2 regions of the Nocardia sp. NPDC058705 genome follow, and region 2 is predicted to be linked to the other one. Evidence: riboswitches for the same ligand, from Rfam matches in the RefSeq annotation. Region 2 holds a riboswitch; the other holds the start of a gene.
What was found. A riboswitch is a leader RNA that binds a small molecule or an ion and turns the genes downstream of it on or off. The one in region 2 is predicted to bind cobalamin.

Region 1 (10,228 bases), on a different contig from region 2:
GCGAGGTCGTCGTCGGTGCGCCAGCTCTTGGAGTCGATGAGCTGGAGCAGGCCCGCGCCGTAGGTGCCGGGCTTGGAGCCGAAGATGCGAGTGGTGGCGCGGCGGGTGTCGCCGTGTTCGGCCAGGTCCGACTGGGCGTGTGCGCGAATGTAATTCGACTCGGCGGGCTCATCGAGGTCAGCGACGAGGCGGACCGCGTCGTCCAGGAGGGCGAGGACGTGCGGGAAGGCGTCGCGGAAGAAGCCGGAGATGCGGACGGTGACGTCGATGCGGGGGCGGGCGAGTTCGTCGAGGGAGATCACCTCGAGGGAGGTGACGCGGCGGCTCGCCTCGTCCCAGACCGGGCGAACACCGAGCAGGGCGAAGACTTCCGCGATGTCGTCGCCCGAGGTGCGCATCGCCGAGGTGCCCCACACCGACAGGCCCACCGACTTCGGGTACTCACCGTGATCGGCCAGGTAGCGGGCCAGCAGCGATTCCGCCATCGCCTGGCCGGTCTCCCAGGCCAGTCGCGACGGGACAGCCTTGGGGTCGACGGAGTAGAAGTTGCGGCCGGTGGGCAGGACGTTGATCAGGCCGCGCAGGGGCGAACCGCTGGGGCCCGCGGGGATGAAACCGCCGTTGAGCGCGTGCAGGATGCGGGTGATCTCGATGCTGGTTTCGCGCAGGCGGGGCACGACTTCGGTTGCGGCGAAACGCAATACGGTCTTGACCGCTGCCAGGCGCCCGCTCACGGCAACACTGCCCGCCGTGGTGGTTGCGCTGAGGTCTGGCGCGGCGCCGGAATCCGTCGGGGCGGCGTCCGAGTTCGCGGCAACCTCGCCCGCTGCGTTCGCGGCAACCCCGCCCGGCTCGTTTGCGGCAGCCGCACCGACCGTGGCCGGGGAGGCGGCAGGGGTCGCTGCTGGAGCGTCGACTGCGATCGTCGCGGAGGTTGCGTCGGCGGCACTGGTCACCGATTCGGCAGCGTCGCCTGTCGCATCCGTCGACACGGTTGCCGACGGTGACGAATCATCCACTCCCCCAGCGACAATCGCGGTGGCGTAGTCGTCGACCAAGGTGTCGACCGCGTCCACCGACCAGTCCGTCGCCTGCAGCGCGCCGAGCAGTTCGCGGGCGCGGCTCTCCACCACGTCGACGCGTTCGCGGGATTCGTCACCGGCTTCGCTGAGCCCCAACGCTTCTCGCAGGCCGGGCACGTTCTGTTCGCCGCCCCACAGCTGGCGGGCGCGCAGCATCGCCAGGACCAGGTCGAGTTCCATGTCGCCCTCGGGTGCCTGGCCGAGGATGTGCAGGCCGTCGCGGATCTGGACGTCCTTGATCTCGCACAGCCAGCCGTCGACGTGCAGGAGCATGTCGTCGAAGACGTCTTCTTCGGGGCGTTCGGCGAGGCCGAGGTCGTGGTCCATCTTGGCCGCGCGCATCAGGGTCCAGATCTGCTGGCGGATGGCGGGCAGTTTGGCCGGGTCGAGGGCGGAGATGTTGGCGTGCTCGTCGAGCAGCTGCTCCAGGCGGGAGATGTCGCCGTAGGTTTCGGCGCGTGCCATCGGCGGGATCAGGTGGTCGACCAGGGTGGCGTGGGCGCGGCGCTTGGCCTGGGTGCCCTCGCCGGGGTCGTTGACCAGGAAGGGGTAGATCAGCGGCAGATCGCCCAGTGCGGCGTCGGTGCCGCAGGAAGCGGACATGCCGATTGTCTTGCCGGGCAACCATTCCAGGTTGCCGTGCTTGCCCAGGTGCACCATCGCGTCGGCGCCGAAACCGTCGGGCGCGGACAGCCAGCGGTAGGCGGCGAGGTAGTGGTGGCTGGGCGGCAGGTCCGGGTCGTGGTAGATCGCGACGGGGTTCTCGCCGAAGCCGCGAGGCGGCTGCACCATCAGCACCACATTGCCGAAACGCAGTGCGGCGATGACGATTTCACCCTTGGGGTCGGCCGACCGGTCGACGTAGAGTTCGCCCGGCGGCGGTCCCCATGCCTCGACGACGGCTTCTCGGAGGTCTTCGGGCAGGGATTCGAACCAGCGGGTGTAGGTGGTGGCGCCGATGCGAATCGGGTTGCCCTCCAACTGTTCCGCGCTCAACCACTCGGGATCCTGGCCGCCTGCGGCGATCAACGCGTGGATCAGTGCGTCGCCGTCGCGCTCGACCAGCCCCGGGATCTCGTTGATGTCGCCGAGATCGTAACCGGCGGCGCGCAATTCGGTGAGCAGCCGGATCGCGCTGGCGGGGGTGTCGAGGCCGACGGCATTGCCGATGCGGGCGTGCTTGGTCGGGTAGGCCGAGAGCATGATCGCGATCCGCTTGTCCGCGGCCGGGATGTGGCGAAGGCGAGCGTGCCGCACGGCGATACCGGCGACCCGGGCGCAGCGTTCCGCGTCGGGGACGTACGCGGACAGGCCGTCGGCGTCGAACTCCTTGAAGGAGAACGGGACCGTGATGATGCGGCCGTCGAACTCGGGCACCGCCACCTGGGTCGCCACATCGAGCGGCGACAGGCCGTCGTCGTTGGCCTCCCACTGCGCGCGACCGCTGGTCAGGCACAGGCCCTGCAGAATCGGCACGTCCAGGGCGGCGAGCGCGGCCACGTCCCATGCCTCGTCGTCACCACCGGCCGAGGCTGTCGCGGGCTTGCTGCCACCGGCGGCGAGCACGGTCACCACGAGGGCGTCGGCGCGGCCGAGCAGGGTGAGGAGTTCGGGTTCGGCGGTGCGCAGCGAGGCCGCGTAGACCGGCAACGGCCGCGCGCCCTTGGCTTCGATCGCCTTGCACAGCGCCTCGATGTAGGCGGTGTTGCCCGCCAGGTGCTGGGCGCGGTAGTAGACGACGGCGACGGTCGGGGCGTGCGGTTCGAGGATGCGCGCGGACCGGTCGAGTTCACCCCAGGTGGGCAGTTGGGCGGGCGGTTCGAAACCGTGGCCGGTGAGCAGCACGGTGTCGGACAGGAAATTGTGCAGCTGCAGCAGGTTCTCGGCGCCCCCCGCGGCGAGGTAGTTGTGCGCGTCGGCCGCGACACCGACCGGCACGGTCGAGCATTCCATCAGCTCCGCGTCGGGCGCGATCTCACCACCCAGCGCCACCATCGGCACCCCGCTTGCCCGGATCGCGTCCAAGCCCTCTTCCCAGGCGCGCTTGCCGCCGAGGATCCGCACGATCACCAGATCAGCGCCGTCGAGCAGCTCCGGCAGGTCCTCCACGAGCAGCCGGGCGGGATTGCCCCAGCGGTACTCGGCGCCGCTTGCACGGGCGCTCAGGAGATCGGTGTCGGAGGTGGACAGCAGCAGGATCACAGGGTGAGACCTTCCTCGGGTTACGCGCCCATCGCAGGTTGCGGTGCTCGCCGGAGAGGGTCTGGCTGTTCACAGTGGCGCGACCGCACCGGATTTCCACCGGTTTCCTCGTCACCCGCCGAGCATGTCGATGCTACTGGGCCCGTCCCGCCCGCAACTTTCCAGCCCGTACCCACTGCTGGACAGGTGATCACCAGGCCCTGGTGGCGGCATCGGCCGACTGAATCCACCAGAGAAGGAAAAACCACCAGAGCCTGGTGATCTTGATCTGCTCGGTCGGTCACCCGCATCCAGGCCGCCGTCGTCAGTGGGTGGGACGTCTGGTGGTGTCCCCGACGGTGACTGCGGTGGCGACTTCGGTGAGGGCGCGGCGGATGGTGTCGCCGTAGTCGTCGTCGCCGAGGGTGTGCAGGCGTTCCCGGGCGGCTTCGATGTGTCGGGTGGCGGCGGGGAAGGCGCCGAGACGGCGGAAGTTGTCGGCGAGGTTCAGGTGCAGGGAGGGGTAGAAGCCGGCCACCTGGAGGCCCGCGTGGTGGTCGTTCAAGCGGGTGTCGGTAAGGGCGTCGGCGGCGTCGAGGGCGCGGACGTCCCAAACGAGAGCTTCGGCCGGGTCGTCGTAGGTGTCGGCCAGGTAGTGGGCGAGGGTGCAGCGGTGCAGGGGGTCGCCGGTGACGCCGATATCGGCCCAGGTTTCGAGCAAGGCGGTGCGGGCGCGGTCAACCTCACCGGTGCGGAAGTCGGTGACGCCCTGGGTGATTCGGGTCATGATCGGGTCGGCGGTGGTCATCGGGGTCTCCTCGGCGAGTTCGGGTGGGCATGGTGTTGACGACATCGACGGGTCGCCGAAGGTGGCGGACTCGAATGGGCGGGTCTGCCGATGATGAGGTGGCGTGGCGCGAACCGCTCGGGTCAGCGGAGGTTCATCGGGCGGGTTCGCATGGCATGGTCAGCGTCGACAGTGCGCCGTCGTCGGCGGAGCGGACCAGGACGGGCAGGTCCGAGGCGATGAGGTCGAGCATCACGTCGGGACCGACAGCGCCCGCGGCGGCTGGGTAGAGGGTGGTGACGGTGAAGTGGAGCGTCATCGACGGGCCGGTGATCGTTGCGGGCAGGGCTCGCTCGGTTACCTGAACCAGAGGTTTCTCAGGGTTCGCGTACCGCTCCGAGGCCGCCGTGCCGGTGGCGCCGCCCGCACTACGTGGTGCGCCGCTCGGGCCAAGCCCGTCCGGCATCGACGCACCGGACGTGACTCGTTCGCCGCCCGTATCGTGCACGTCGGCGAGCCGGTCGTCCTGTCGCGGTACGCTGCCGCCTGGTGTGACGATCACAGTGCTCGGTGGGAACATTCGCAGGGCCACCGTTGGCGCGCTGGCGTTTTCGAGCGCGTCGAGCAGATCCGCGCGGGCGAGCACGACTCTGGTGCGGACCGGCGGGAGCGCTGCCAGCATCGCCCGGTAGTCGGGGAAGTCCTCGGCCGAACAACGGCAGTGGCGGGCGTCGGGGGCCGCGCCGAACTCGCTGTTCACGCTGCCGGCTATCCCGCCACCTCGAGCAGCGACCGAGCTGGCATCGGAATCCTCAGCGGCCGTGGCGAACTCGATACCGTCCGGCGTCGGTGCGATGGCCACGGAGTATTGGCGGCGCAACCAGGAGACCGCTGAGCGGAGATCCTCGGCGTCGATCGTGGCCGTCCACGGGGTCACGGCGGGGCGGGTCGGACGCAAGGTCCTGGTGGCCAGCCGGTAGCGGTCCGTGGCGGTGAGGATCAATTCCTGCGTATTCGCCTCGAACAGGATCGTGTCGAGCACCCGCATGGCCGGGTCGGCGACGGTAGCGGTCGCGACCTGGTCGATCGCAGCCGCCAGCGCCGGTCCGCTCACCCACAAGTCGTCGCGATGAGTTCTCGGTGCACCCTCGAACCTGTGCTCTGCGTTGCGCGCCATGGCGACCGGCGATGCGGTGACTGCCGAGGCGCCCATCGAACGGCCATCGGCCGAGCAATCGAGTCGCGCTGCGCCCTGATCGCTACCCCCGCTCCCGGGTTCGGAATCCGATCCATGCGAAGCGAGGCGAGCGTCGCGGGTGGCAGTCGCGGCGGCACCCTGATCGCTACTCCCGCCGCTGAGTTCGGACTCCGATCCGTGCAGGGTGAGGAGTGCGGCGCGCGCAGCTGTCGCGGCGGTGCGGATCGTGGCCTGGTGGCGGTCCAGGTCGGTGAGGTGGTGGTCGAGTAGAGCGATCGCGCGGAGGGGGTCGGGTTCGGTGAGGAGGGCGGTGACCGCGGGCAGCGGCATGTCGACGGCGCGGAGGTGGCGCAGGAGACGGGCCGGGGCGGACTGGTCGGGGGCGTAGTAGCGGTAGCCGGTGGCCTCGTCGATGACGGCGGGGGTCAGGACTCCCGCGTCGGCGTAGAAGCGCAGGGCGCTGGCGCTCAGGCCGCAGGCGCGGGCGAACGCTCCGATGGTGATCAGCTCGGTGTCGGGCACCGATTCATCCTCGGGGTTCGAGTTGGTCGAAGGTCAAGTCGTGGGGCGGTCGGTACCCGCGGCGACCATTTCCGGGGATCCCGTGCCCAGGTTGCGATACACGTTCGCGATCACCAGTTGGCCGAGGGCGTTGTTGCCGACGCCGCCGATCACCGCGCCGATACCGGCGGGGATTAGGGTGCCGAACAGCAACAGACCTCGTTTGACCAGGTAGTTCACGATGAAGCGCTTGGCAGGCGAGTCGGGCATGGACGACAGACCTGGGATGTGGTCGGTGACGACGGAGAGCCACTGACCGGTCTTGTGCCCCGCGGTCTCGTCGAGCACCCTCGTGCCCGCTTCGCCGAGCACCACCTTCGATACCAGGTGCGCCTGCCGCGGGTCCTCGGGGTCGAGCCCGTACGCGGCGGCGGCGCCGACCGACAGCACCGACGACGCTTCGAGGAACACGAGTGTGTCGACACCGGTCGCGGCCAGGCCGATCAGTGTGCCGACGCCGGGTACCGCGGCGGTGAGCCCGACGGTGACACCACTGGCGGTGACGACGACCAGGTACTGGCGCGACAGCCGCCGCACGATCTCCACCGGCGCGTCGTCGGGATGCCTGCTGCCGAGCCAGTCGACGTACCGATTCACGACCGGTGCCTGCGCTTTCGCGACCCTGTCGAGGGCTGGAACTACACGCTTGTCCACGAATTCACGCAACATGCGGCGACTCTCCTTGTCAGTACTCGGCCGGCGAAGGATCCGCCACTCACCCTAGGCGACTACCCCCGAAACGAGCAGTCACGCGAGTTGCGCTCGTCACGTCGGCAACCCACCGCTTCGGGCCGGGCCCTGGCACGTCCGCAACCCCTTGCACGCCAGGTTGGGCTTCGTCCCGCCAGCAGCGAGTCGGGACTCGCCGCGTCGGCAAGTCCCCACCATCGCGAGTCGGTCTGCCTCCGCGCGCCCAACGGGCTGGGCCGGATGACGGCTGGTACGCGCAGTGGCGGGTGCGTCGTAGGCTGGGCTCATGACCAGGAGTGCGCCCGATTCTTGCCCCGGAGTGCTGCGGTTGCACCAAGCCGCCGACGGGCCGTTGGCGCGGATCCGCGTGCCCGGTGGCCGGCTCGAATCGGCGCAGTTGCAGACCCTCGCGGATGCGGCGCGCGACCTGGGCAACGGCAATCTCGAGCTGACCTCGCGCGGCAACATCCAGCTCAGGCAGGTGCGTGACGCCTCCGAACTCGCCCTGCGATTGGGTACGGCTGGGTTGTTGCCGAGCCAGACCCATGAGCGGGTCCGCAATATCGTGGCCTCGCCGCTGTCCGGGCGAATCGGCGGTTTCGCCGATGTGCGGGGTCTGGCGGTCGACCTCGACGCCGGGCTGTTGGCCGATCCGCGACTGGGCGAGCTGCCCGGCCGAGTGCTGTTCACCCTCGACGACGGTCGCGGCGATGTGAGCACCCTGCACGGCGACATCGGCATTCACGCCGTCGGCGACAACGAGTTCGCGCTGCTCCTCGCCGGCTCCGATACCGGGCTTCGGGTCACCGCGGGCGAGGCGGTCGAGGTCATGCTCGACGCGGCGCGCGGCTTCCTCGACCTGCGCGGAACCAGCGACACCGGCCAGTGGCGGCTGCACGAGATCGCGGGCGGTGTCGAGTCGGTAGTCGAGACGCTGGACCGCTCCCCCGTCGGCGAACCTCTCGAACTCGGTGCGGCACACGATATTCCGATCGGCTGGCTCGACCAGGACAACGGCTTGGTCACCCTCGGCGCCGCAGTACCACTCGGCACCCTCTCGGCCAGGACCACCGAATTCCTCGCCGCCGTCGAACGCCCCGTCTTCGTCACCCCGTGGCGCAGCCTGGTGATCACCGACCTCGACGAGGGCCCCGCCGAAACCGTCGTCCGCGTACTCGCCCCGCTGGGCCTGATCTTCGACGCGAACTCCCCCTGGCTCCAGGTCAGCGCCTGCGCCGGACGCCCCGGCTGCGCCAAATCCCACACCGACGTCCGCGCCGACTTGGCCGCCGCCGTCGAATCCGATCGCGTTCTGCCCGAGGCGACCGCTGCCGCGGCGACACTCGAGCGGCCGACCGAGCACACCACCGCACCGGCCGATCCCGAGAACGTCACCGCGACCGCTGCTTGCGAGGGTCCGGTGCCCGACGAACTCGTCGCGGCCGAAGCCGTCACCGTGGCAGGTCGCCAGCACTGGTCGGGGTGTGAGCGCCGCTGCGGTCGCCCCCGCGGACCCGTGACCGATGTCGTCGCCACCGAGCACGGCTACCGCGTCGACACCGACGCTCCGACGACCACACCCTGACCTGCGCGGAGCAGGCGAAACTCGATCGACGATTCCGGGATCCTTTCGTACTCTTGCCTTCTCACTACGAGGGGGTTTTCCATGTCCACATTGCAGGTGACTGCCGAGCGGCTCGTCGTTGTTCCGCATCCGAATGCCGATCGGCTCGAGTTGGCCCAGGTCGGGTTGTATCGGGCCGTCGTCGCGAAGGGGCGGTACACGACCGGGGATTTCGCGGTCTACATTCCGGAGCAGTCGGTGTTGCCCGACGCGCTGATCGACGAGTTGGGGTTGACCGGGAAACTCGCCGGTTCGCTGCACAATCGGGTGAAGGCGGTGCGACTGCGCGGGGAGATCTCGCAGGGCATCGTGTGCACGCCGAGCGCGCTCGACGGGGTGGATCTCGCGGTGGCCGCGGACGACCGCACCGATTTCGCTGAGTCGCTCGGAATCGTGAAATGGGTTCCACCGGTGCCGGTTTCGATGTCGGGACAAGTCGAGTCGGCGCCGGATCTGTTGCCGTGGGTCGACGTGGAGAACATCAAGCGGTTCCCCGACATCTTCAGCGCCGGGGAGCCGGTGGTGGCGACAGAGAAGATCCACGGCACCGCCTGCCTGCTCACCTATGTGCGCGACGGTGACCGAATCCTGGTGTCGTCCAAGGGCGTCGGTGGTCGTTCGCTGTCGCTGACCGCGGCCGACCGCAACCTGTACTGGCGGGCCGTTCGCGCGCACGGGCTCGACGAGGCCGTCCGCAAGCTCGCCGCCGCGCTCGACGCCGACCGCGTCGGCTTCTTCGGTGAGGTGTACGGCGCCGGCGTGCAGGACCTGCACTACGGTGCGTCCGCCGCGCACGACACCTCGCTCGGGTTCGGCCTGTTCGACATCGCGGTGGACGCGGGTGGGCAGCCGGTGCGCTGGCTCGGCCATCACGAGATCACCGCCCTGCTCGACGATCTCGGCCTCACCCTGCCCCGAGTCCCGGTGCTCTACGAGGGCGCCTACGACGCGGAGTTGTTGATGGAGCTCGCCGAGGGCACCGAGACGGTCAGCGGCTCGGGCACCAATATCCGTGAGGGACTGGTGGTTCGGCCCGCCGTCGAGCGGCAGTCGCCGGTTCTCGGTGGGCGGGCGATCGGCAAGATCGTCTCCGCCGGGTACCTGTTGCGCGACGGCGGCACCGAGTACGAGTGAGCCCCACCGCGCTACGCGCACACAAACACCTCCTTCGGTCGAAATTCCGACCGATTCCGCGGAAAGTGTGCGCGTAGCGCGGTTGTTCAGCGGCCTTCGGTGGTGCGTGAGGTCTCGGAAACCACGGCGGCCGCGAGGGTGACCATCACCCCGAGCACCAACCACATCCCGCCGATATGCGGCGCCGCCCAGCCGAGCACGAGGGCGACCGCCAGGCACGGCACCGGCCATCGCAGCAACCATCGCGCTCCGGCGCTACGCACTCCGCCGAGGCCGCACACCAGGAAGAACGCGGCGAGGCCACCGCCGAGCACCCAGCCGAGCCCGACAGGCAGATGCCCCGACGGGTGGGCGGCGACCAGGCCCAACCCGCCCGCGACCGTCGCGATCGCACCGCTGATCGCGCAGTGCACGGCCATCACCCGCTGATAGGGCAGTCCGACCGATTCCCCGGCCTCCCCCATCAGGCGCGGCACGAACCCGAAGCGCAAGGTCAGCGCCCACATCGCGATCAGGCACAGGAACGCCCCCGCCCCGATGACGCACACCGACAGCGTCCATTCCTCCACCGAAATCGCCGCGATCACCGAGATCACGCCCTCGCCGAGCACGATGATCAGGTACTGGCCGAGCCGTTCCCCCAAGTGCGGCGCGTCGGCCCGCAGCGCTTGCAGTTTCGGCGGCGTCACCTCACGCGATTTCCGACCCGGGCCGCGGCGCAATCGGGCCCGCACCTTCCGTTCGGCATCGACCATCATCCGTTCGGAGTCGACGGCGAACATGATCCACAGGTCGATCGCCAGACCCACCGCCCATAGGACGAATTTCCACGGCGCGGGCACCCACAGCGAGACCAGCCACGGCACCGTGCCCGCGCCGATCTGCGCGATCGGCCAGTCCACCACGATCTGACCGCGCCGCCACGCCATCGACGACGCCACCCGCACCAGCAGATAGATCGCGGCGAAGAC
Region 2 (10,228 bases):
CGAGCCGCTCGGTGACCTCGTGCAGCCGATACCGCCGCACCACCCATTTCGGCCCGATGCCGACATACTCGGCGAACAACCGCTGCAACCCCCGCACGCTCAGCCCGAACCGCTGCGCGAGCACATCGACCCTGGTCACGGCGATATCCTCGGCGATCGTCGCCACGATCCGCGCGGCGAGGTCGGCCTGCGGATCAGGCGTCGGAAGGTGACCGACAAGAAACCGCTCGACCGATTCGACACCGACAGGCGCGGGCAGTTCGCCGGTGAAAACTGTTGCGGCATCGACTATCCGATCCCGCAACCCCGCTACCGACCCATCGAGAAACGGCCGGAACATACCCGGTCTGAACGCGACACCGAACACCGTCCCGACGCCGGACAGCTCCCGGTAGACGTGTGACGACGACGGCCCGTGCAGTTCGCCCCGGCCCTCGCGAAAGCTCAGGTGGACGTTCGGCAACGGCACCACCAGCTGCCGGTACGGCTGCTCGTAGTCCCAGGTGACCGTCCAATACCGCGCGACGTAACGCGTCAGCTCCCCGGTCGGCGCGGCGAACGCATGGCGTTGCGACGCGCGCCAGGCGCCGCCGAGTTCCCGCGGATCGCGCTCCACGCGGCGAGTGTATGTCGCGTTTGTTCAAGACAACGCCCAGCTGCGGTGGTTACCTCGGTGTATGTCCGAAAACGAACGGGTGGCCCGCGCCGCCGAACCGCTGTCGAAGATCCTCCGCACCATCACGTCGGACCGGCTCGCCGACCCGACACCGTGCGCCGATTTCGATGTCCGAGCCCTGCTCAACCACCTGCTGCACTGGGGTCCGTCATTGATCGGCGCGGCACGCAAAGGCGAAATCGCCCCCGGGCCTGAGGTCGATCTGACCACAGGCGACTGGGCCGCCGCCCTCGACACCCAGCTCACCGACCTCGCCGCCGCCTGGGGCCGGCCCGACGCCTGGCAGGGCGTCACCCGGATGGGTGGCCCGATGGAGCTGCCCGCGCCGCTGGTCGGCGGCATGGTCGTCGGCGAGCTGATCGTGCACGGCTGGGACCTCGCCCGCGCCGTCGGCACCACCGTGCACTGGGACGACGACCTGCTGCGCGAGACCTACAACGACACCGCCGCCACTGCCGAACAGGGCCGCGAGCTGGGCATCTACGGCCCGGAGATTCCCATCGACACCGGCGCACCGCTGCTCGACCGCATCCTCGGGCTCACCGGACGCAACCCCGCTTGGACCTGTAGTTCGGCGCTCTGACGGCGTCGACGCTCACGGTTTCTCCGTATCCGATCGCGGCGATCGGGCAACCGCAACCGGTCCGCCGAGGCCGGGGCGGTCATCCGTCCCACCGACGCCGACGGAGCACCATCACCGGTCCAGGGGCGGGCACTACGTCCTCATCGGCGCCGAACCCGCTCGGGTTCATTCGCGCCGACCTCGTTGCCGCCCAACGCCTCTCGGGCCGATCTCACATGTCCGGGAAACCAGCGATACATCGCGAACGCGCCGAGGCCGACGCTGAATGCCATCAGCCCGCCCGCGGCGGCGAGCCCCGCCAGCGCGCCGACGAGACCGACCGCGACCGGCCCCGCGAACGCGCCGACATCGTGGGTCAGGCGCCAAGCACCGAGGAATTCCGCGCGGCGGTCAGGAGGTGCGGCGTAGGCGCCGACGGTCATGATCAAGCCGTTGCTCAGGCCGTTGGCCAGGCCGAGGAGCATGGTCGCCGCGCCCATGGTGAGCACCGAGGTGGTGAACGGCAATGCCGCGTAACCGAGCGCGAAGCAGATTCCGCACGCGGTGCCGGTGACGCGGCTGCCCGCGCGGTCCAGCCATACGCCTGCCGGGTAGGACATGAGTACGTCGACCGCACCGGCCAGGCCGAACAGCACACTGGTGGCGGCGGGGTCGATGCCGAGGTGGGCGGCCCACAGCGGCAGCAGGGCCGTGCGGGACGCGCGTGCGGCACCGACGGCGACGGAGGCGAGGCCGAGAGTGCCCAGCACCCTGCGGTTTTCGGACAGCACCGTGTGCACCGGCCGCAACGACGACGGATCGCTGATCTCGCTCGAGCGGATCGCCACCATCGCCACCGCGGCCGCCAGCATGGTGACCAACTGCAACCACAGCGCACCGACCGGCCCCATCCCGTGCACCAGTGCCGCGCCGAGGAACGGCCCGCAGAAGAACCCGAGCCGGTGCGAACCCGCCAGCGCCGACATCGCTCGCCCGCGCTGCTCGGGCGCGACCACCGACACCAGATACGTCTGCCGCGCCAACCCCCACACCGCGCCCGCCGCACCGTTGAGCAGCAAACCCACCGCCAGCACAACAAGATTCGGCGCGAAGATCGCCGCGAGCACCCCGACCGTGCCCAATACACTGCCGACCCCGATCGCCGCCCGCTCCCCGATCCTGGCGACGATCCGCCCCGCAGGCAGATCGGCGAGCACCATCCCGAGCCCGCCGAGCGCCACGATCAGCCCCGCCGTACCCGCCGATGCCCCGAGATCCAGTGCGCGCCAGGCATACATGGGCGCGGCGGCCCCGGCACCGGTGCCGTACAACGCCATCGGCGCGAACACCGGCCACACCAGTGAACGCAACTGCAGCGGTTCGGTGTCGACCGTGACCGCACTCACCGCCGCCCGCCGCGGTTACCTCGACCGGGACAACAACTTCCGTCGGAATCAGCCCTCATCCGACGGCAACGGGCGTCTGCGCGAACCGACTCTGCGGACGAGCGAGACCGAAGTGATCGCGCAGCGTGGTCCCGCTGTACTCGGTGCGAAAAAGCCCACGCTCCTGCAGGATCGGCACCACCGTCTCGGCGAACACCTCGAGTCCACCGGGGTAATACGGCGGCATCACATTGAATCCGTCTGCCGCGCCCTGGGTGAACCACTCCTCGATCGTGTCAGCCACCTGCTCGGGTGTCCCCGCGAATACTCTGTGACCCCGCGCGCCCGCCAGCCGGTGCAGCAATCCGCGCAGCGTCGGCCGTTCCCGCTCGACGATCCCCGCCACCACCTGTAGTCTGCTGCGCGCGTTGTCGGTGACATCGCCCGCCCCCGCGAATACTTCCACCGGCACCGGTTCATCCAAAGCGAGAGTGCGCAAAGACGTTCCGGTGATCGACTCCAACTGCTTGATCCCGTATTCGGGCACGGTCAGCTCGTTGAACTCCCGCTCCAAACGCAGTGCGGCAGCCTCGGTGTCGGCGATGAACGGGCTGATCCCCGGCAGAATCTTCACCTCGTCGGCGGTGCGCCCGAACTCGGCCGCCTTGGACTTGATGTCGGCGTAGAACGACTGCGCGTCCGAAAGCCGTTGATGCGCGGTGAAAATGGCCTCCGCGTACTTGCCCGCGAAGGCGCGACCCTCGTTCGACGCCCCCGCCTGCACCAACACCGGACGCCCCTGCGGTGTGCGCGCCGAGTTGAACGGTCCACGCACGCTGAGGTGTTCGCCGACGAAGTCGATCGGATGGATCTTGTCCGGATCGGCGTACACCCCGACCGCCCGGTCGAGCACGATCGCATCGTCTTCCCAGCTGTCCCACAGCCCGACCACCGCGTCGACGAATTCCCGTGCGCGGGCATAACGTTCGGCGTGATCCGGGTGCCGGTCGAGCCCGAAGTTGGCCGCGGCCAGGTCGGTTCCGGTGGTGACGATGTTCCAACCCGCGCGACCACCGGAGATGTGGTCGAGCGAGGAGAACAGTCGCGCCAAATTGTAGGGCTCGTAGTAGGTGGTCGACGCGGTGGCGATCAGGCCCAGATGTGTTGTAGCCGAAGCGATCGCGGTGAGCAGGGTGATCGGCTCGAGGCCGGGCGCGGCATTGTGTCGCACGTCCGTGCGCAGAGCGGGACCGTCGGCGAAGAACACCGCGTCCAGCTTCGCCGCCTCTGCGGTGCGTCCGATCTCCTGGTAGTAGGCAACGTCGTAGATCCGGTCGGGCCTGCTGTCGGGATGGCGCCAGGCGGCCTCGTGGTGGCCCGACGGGTAGATGAACGCGTTGAGACTCAGTTGACGGGGTGCACTCATGACGCCTGCTTCACTTTCTCGAATTCCGTTGTGTCGACGCCGAGTCCGGCCAGCAGCGTCTCGCGCAACCGAACGAACTCCGGGTGCGCGTGCCTGCGCGGACGCGGCGTCTCGATGCGCTGATCGATCGTGATCGCGCCCTCGTCGAGCACCAGCACCCGATCGGCGAGCAGCACGGCCTCGTCCACGTCGTGGGTCACCAACAACACGGCGGGCCGGTGCCGCTCACACAGCGCCTGCAGCAGGGCGTGCATCCGGATCCTGGTCAGTGCGTCGAGTGCGCCGAACGGTTCGTCGGCCAGCAGCAACTCCGGCTCACGCACCAGCGACCTCGCCAGCGCCACCCGCTGCTGCTCACCACCGGAAAGCTCACGCGGCCAAGCCTTCTCACGCCCGGCCAAGCCGACCTCGGCCAGCGCCGAGCGCCCCCGCCGCGCGGCATCGCGCCCGGTCAACCCGAGCACCACATTGTCGAGCACCCGCGCCCACGGCAACAACCGCGAGTCCTGGAACACCACCGCCCGCTGGGTCGGCACCGTCAGCTCGCCCGAACCGGGCACCTCGGAATCGAGTTCGGCCAGCGCCCGCAGCAATGTGCTCTTGCCAGAACCGCTGCGCCCGAGCAGCGCCACGAACTCACCGCGCCGGATCTCGATGTCGATGCCGTTCAACACGATTCGCGTGCCGAAGCCGCGAGTGAGCGCGTGGGTGCGTACGACGACCCGCTCGTCGGAGCTCAGTCGCCCAGTGTCTGTCGCCATGCCAGCACCTTTCGTTCCGTTGCCCGCACGGCGAGGTCGCCGAACAGTCCGAGCAGCCCGTAGATCACCAGGCCGACGACGATCACGTCGATCTGGCCGTAGGTGCGCGCCTGCGTCATCAGGTAGCCGATCCCGCTGGTCGCGTTGACCTGTTCGACCACCACCAGCGCCAGCCAGGAGATGGTCACCGCCAGCCGCAGCCCCAGGAAGAACCCGGGCAGCGATCCCGGCAGCGCGATCCGCCGCAGAAATCCCCACCGTGACAGCCCGACCGTCTCGGCGAGTTCCACATAGCGCGCGTCGACACTGCGCAGGTAGGCGTGAGTATTGATGTAGACCGGAATGAGCACGCTGGTCGTGATGACGATCAGCTTCATCTGCTCGCCGATCCCGAACCAGACGATGAACAGCGGGATCAGCGCCAGTGTGGGGATCGCCCGCTTGATCTGCACCGGACCGTCGACCACCGCCTCGCCGATCCGGCTCAGCCCCGCGACCAGCGCCAGCACCACACCGATCACCACCCCGAGGACGAGCCCGATCACCGCACGCTGCAACGAGGTCAGCAGATTGGACTGCAACTGCCCGTCGGCGATCAGCTCACCCGCTGTCTGCGCGACCGTCCACGGCGCGGGCAGTGTCTCCGGGTCGATGGCGCCGATCGCCGAGCCGATCACCCAGGTGCCGATCAACAGCACCGGACCGAGGGCGAAGCCGAACGGAATCGGCTTGCCTGGTCCCAGCCTGCGACTGCCTCGCCCACGCGGTGCAAGGGCTTCGACCGGGGCCGTGCTCGTCCTGATCCGGCGCAGCACACCGGCATCGAGGGTGGCCATCAGCTCGCCGCCGGCGCGAACGCCGCCCCACTGGCCGTGACAGCCTCGGTGACCGCCGCGTCGAACCGCAGATCGAAACCGTCGACGGCCTCGATCTTCTTGGGCAGCTCGCCCACGGCGTCGATCGCGTCGATGGTGGTCTGCTGTCGGGCGATCAACTGCTGGTCCAGGTGCGGGAACGTGTAGGTGCCCAGCGATTCGACGATCCGCCCGGCATCCTCGGCACTGACCTTCTGACTCCCCACGTAGTACTTGGTCGCCCACTCCTCGCGATGGGTGTTGGTCCACTGCCATGCCCGCACGAACGCGCCGACCAGGGCCCGGGTAGCGGCGGCCTTCGCCGGATCCTGGACCACCGCGCGGCGCGCGTACAAGTAGGCGAGACCGCTGTAGATGCCGGTGGTTTCCGAATCGGGGATCAGCGAGGCGCCCTGGGTGCGCAGGAACCGGGTCACATTGGGTTCGATGAGTGGCGCGACATCGACCTGACCGGTTCGCACCGCGTCGGGGAACTCGGCCAGCTGCAGCCGGACCAGCTCCACATCGGTGGGCTTCAGCCCGGCCTTGGTGAGCGCCTTCAACACCGCCGCCTGCTGAGCGGTGCCCTCGGCGTACGCGATCTTCTTACCCTTCAGTTCCGTGAGCTTTGTGATCGAACGACCCGGTGCGGCAGCGAGTTTCATCGCCTTCGGGTTGGTCTGATACGAGCCGACGATCGGCACGTCCTGCCCCGCCGCCAGCGCGTGGATCGGCGGCACATCACCGACCTGACCGACATCGGCCGCACCGGCACGGAAAGCCTCCAGGATGGCCGGGCCACCGACGAAGTTCGCGAACTCGATCTTGAACGGCAGCTTGTCCAGCTCACCCGACAGCCGCAGCGCCGATTGCAGACGTTCCTGCTGATCGGCGACGACGAGCGTGGTCCCCGCCGGCACCTCGGTCGGCAGCGGCGTATCGGGGGTGCCGACCGGTGCGTCATTGCCCTGCGCACAGCCGGTCAGGCCGAGCGTCGCAACGGTTGCCACCGCGAGAAGCGCGGCGGTGGCGCGGCCACGCAGGCCGGGTCGAAAGGTGTTCGGTCGGTACATACAGGGATTGAATCAACAGCGCCCCGCGCCGAATACCTTTAGCGTTGCCGTGATTCGAAGGGCTCGCGGCGGGCCTGGCACCGCGTGCCTTGTACAGTCACGGGGTCATCCCCGGCGGGTGCGGGAATCCGGTGTAACTCCGGAACGGTCGCGCCACTGTGATCGCCTCGCGGCGAAAGTCAGACCTCCCTCGCCGGGACACCCTCTGAAAGGGCCGCGCCTTGCCTGTGGAGATTTCGCGATGACCCGTGCGCGGGTCTCGCTCGCATTACCCCTGCTCGGGGCGCTGTTGCTGGCTGCCATGATCGCAGCCACCGGATTCGGCGCGGAGATCGTGCCCGTATCCGCGGTGCTCGACACCCTCCTCGCCCGGCTCACCGGCGCGACACCCGCCGACCTCGGCATCGACACCATCGTCTGGCAACTCCGAGTGCCACGCACCCTGCTGGCCGCGGTGGTCGGCGCCGGCCTGGCACTGGCGGGCGCGGCAATGCAGACGCTGGTGCGCAACCCCCTAGCTGATCCGTTCCTGCTCGGCGTCTCGTCCGGTGCCGGTGTCGGCGCGGCCGCGGTCATCACCTCCGGGCTGTTCGCCGGTGCGGGCATCTGGGCGCTGTCCGGCGGTGCACTGCTCGGCGCGCTCGGCGCCGCGACGCTGGTCTTCCTGATCGCGCTGGCGCAAGGCGGTCTCACCCCCTTGCGGCTGGTGCTCACCGGCACCGTCCTCGGGTCGGCCTTCGCCGGGTTCAGCAGCTTCCTCGTCTTCCGCAGCACCGATCCCGCCGCCGCCGAGTCGGTGCTGTTCTGGCTGCTCGGAAGTCTCGCCGGTGCCGACTGGACGACCCTCGCCCTACCCTGCACGGTCGTCGTGGCATGCGGCGCGATTCTCTTTGCGATCGCGGGCTGGTTGGATGCGCTCACCCTCGGCGCGGACACCGCGTCGTCGGTCGGCGTCCCGGTGCGCCACCTGCGCATCGGCCTGTTCGTACTGCTCGCAGTGCTCGTCGGGGTACTCGTCGCGGTGTCGGGCGGCATCGGTTTCGTCGGCCTCGTGGTCCCCCACGCAGCACGCATGATCGTCGGCCCCCGCCACCGCAACCTACTCCCCACCTGCGCTGTCGGCGGCGCCCTGTTCCTGGTGATCGCCGACGCCGCGACCCGAATCCTGGTCCGCCCCACCGAAATCCCCGTCGGCGTCCTCACCGGCCTCATCGGCGCGCCGATCTTCCTCCTGCTGATGGGCAGACGCCGCTACCACTTCGGCGCGTCATGATTCGGGCATTCGGCCGACCGCACGAGCCTGGTTCCTCGCACAGCGCGAGGCCGCAAGGCGAACTGCGGGCCGTGGCCCTGACCTGCGCGATCGGGCGCCGGAATATCGTTGCCGAGGCGGACTTCTCGATCAGACCCGGCGAGATCGTCGGCATCGTCGGGCCCAACGGCAGCGGCAAGTCGACGCTGCTACGGGTGCTGGCCGGGGTCGACAAGCCGAAACACGGCCAGGTCCTCGTGGACGGGCAGGTACTGCACGCGCTCCGGCCCCGTCGCCGGGCAGCAGCGGTGGCGCTCGTGGCGCAGGACGAGAGTCCGCCCGCCGACATGCTGGTCGGCGAAGTGGTCGCCCTCGGTCTGACGCCCTATCTACCGCCATGGGGTCTCGGCGCCCCGCGTGAACAACAGCAGGTGGCGCAGGCTCTGGACGCCGTCGATCTGGCCGGTTTCGCGGGCAGGCAGGTGCATCAACTGTCCGGCGGCGAGCGGCAGCGGGTGCTGCTGGCTCGGGCGCTGCTCCAGGACACCCCGGTCCTGCTGCTCGACGAGCCGACGAACCATCTCGACGTCACCCATCAACTCGAACTGCTCACCCTGATGCGGACCCTGAACCGCACCGTCGTCGCCGCCCTGCACGATCTCGCGCTGGCCGACCGCTACTGCGACCGAATCATTGTGCTGCACAACGGTTCCACGCGGCCGCCCGCAGAGACCTTGGCACCCGAGGTCATCGCCGAGGTATTCGGTGTCGACGCGACCCGCGTCCGACATCCCGTCACCGGCGACGACCACCTGTTGATCACCCCGCGAGAGGCACGATAATGAACAACCCCGGCCGAATCCTGGCCACCACCGCCCTCGCCGTCACCCTGGCGGCATGCACCGGCACCACCACACCCGCCGCGACGACAATCCCGATCCGCAACTGCGGCAAGGAATCCCAGTTCCCCGCCCCCGCACAGCGGCTGTTCGTCAACGACGGCAACCTCATCTCGATGGTGCTCGCCCTCGGCGCACAAGACCAGGTCGCCGCAGTCTCGAGCATCCAGCGCGACGCGGCCACCCTGCGCGCACACTACGGCGCCGACATCGTCGACGGCTTGAACGACGTTGCCCCCGAATACCCCTCGCGCGAAACGGTGCTCGCCAACCGCCCGGACGTCATGGTCGCCGGCTGGAGCTACGGCTACGACGAAGCGAGCAACCTCACCCCCGCATCACTGCACAAGGACGGCATCGCCGCCTACGTCCTCACCGAGAGCTGCCGCCAACTCGACGGCGCGGCCGCCCGCGGCACCGTCGAACCGTGGACCGCGTTGCGCACCGACCTGACCGACCTCGGCACGATCACCGGCCACCCCGACCGCGCCACCGAGGTCACCGCCGACCTCGACCGCAGACTCGCCGCCTTGACCGCCGCACCGAAGCCGGCGAAAACCCCGACCGTCTTCCTGTTCGACAGCGGCACCGACACCATCTTCTCCAGCGGCAAATTCGGTGCGCCCCAAGCGATCCTAGAAGCCGCAGGTGCCCGCAACATCCTTGACGATGTCGACGACACCTGGACCAAGGTCTCGTGGGAACGTCTCGCGGCAGCGGACCCGGACGCAATCATGTTCGTCGACTACCCCGGCCAGAGCTACACCCAGAAGGTCGAGCTGCTGCGTTCCAAGCCCGGCATCAACGGTCTGCGCGCAGTCCGCGACAGCCGATTCTTCAACCTGCCCTACGCACTGTGGACGAGCGGGCCGCTCAATATCGACGCTGCGGAACAGATCCGCAAGCAGCTCGAAACGTGGGCCCTTGTGCCCGCGTCGGAAATCACGCCCCGTGCGGACGACGCCGTGCGCTGACCTGGGTACACCGATCAGCGGGGGCGATAGTCAGCTGGCGGATTCTCGCTCGGCCAGTGCCGCCAGATTCGCCAGCGACTGGTACCAGGTTCTTTCGTTGTCAGCCAGGCTCAGTGCCTGCGGGAGATTCTCGTGCAGAATATCGAGCTGGGTGCCGCCGTCGGCGTCGGTCAGCGTGTACGTGAGAGTTTGCGCACCGGTCATCTCCGGCTGCACGGTGACCCATTCCAGCACCTCGACGATCTGTTCGTCCGGCACCAGTGTGCGGAACGTTCCGAAGCAGGCGCTGCGCTGTATCGGCTGCGTATCGCCCGATTCCGTCGGCTCGTCATAGGCGAGGGTGATCGAGAACGATCCACCCTCTTT

Region 1: another riboswitch for cobalamin. It lies ahead of cobN (cobaltochelatase subunit CobN); the one in region 2 lies ahead of ACFW6D_RS26710 (FecCD family ABC transporter permease).

What each region holds. Positions count from the first base shown of each region.
Region 1 covers NZ_JBHYRN010000001.1:629,723-639,950, forward strand. The annotation lists gene cobN (cobaltochelatase subunit CobN) at 1-3,284, opposite strand, end outside; cobalamin riboswitch at 3,319-3,446, opposite strand; gene ACFW6D_RS02775 (hypothetical protein) at 3,589-4,071, opposite strand; gene ACFW6D_RS02780 (MerR family transcriptional regulator) at 4,205-5,770, opposite strand; gene ACFW6D_RS02785 (hypothetical protein) at 5,804-6,478, opposite strand; gene cobG (precorrin-3B synthase) at 6,786-8,084, shown strand; gene ACFW6D_RS02795 (RNA ligase (ATP)) at 8,166-9,257, shown strand; gene ACFW6D_RS02800 (low temperature requirement protein A) at 9,344-10,228, opposite strand, start outside.
Region 2 covers NZ_JBHYRN010000030.1:248-10,475, reverse strand. The annotation lists gene ACFW6D_RS26745 (helix-turn-helix domain-containing protein) at 1-616, opposite strand, end outside; gene ACFW6D_RS26740 (TIGR03086 family metal-binding protein) at 678-1,259, shown strand; gene ACFW6D_RS26735 (MFS transporter) at 1,400-2,644, opposite strand; gene ACFW6D_RS26730 (LLM class flavin-dependent oxidoreductase) at 2,700-4,049, opposite strand; gene ACFW6D_RS26725 (ABC transporter ATP-binding protein) at 4,046-4,810, opposite strand; gene ACFW6D_RS26720 (ABC transporter permease) at 4,786-5,646, opposite strand; gene ACFW6D_RS26715 (ABC transporter substrate-binding protein) at 5,646-6,737, opposite strand; cobalamin riboswitch at 6,823-6,945, shown strand; gene ACFW6D_RS26710 (FecCD family ABC transporter permease) at 6,979-8,010, shown strand; gene ACFW6D_RS26705 (ABC transporter ATP-binding protein) at 8,082-8,831, shown strand; gene ACFW6D_RS26700 (ABC transporter substrate-binding protein) at 8,831-9,862, shown strand; partial or broken gene ACFW6D_RS26695 (SRPBCC domain-containing protein) at 9,893-10,228, opposite strand, start outside.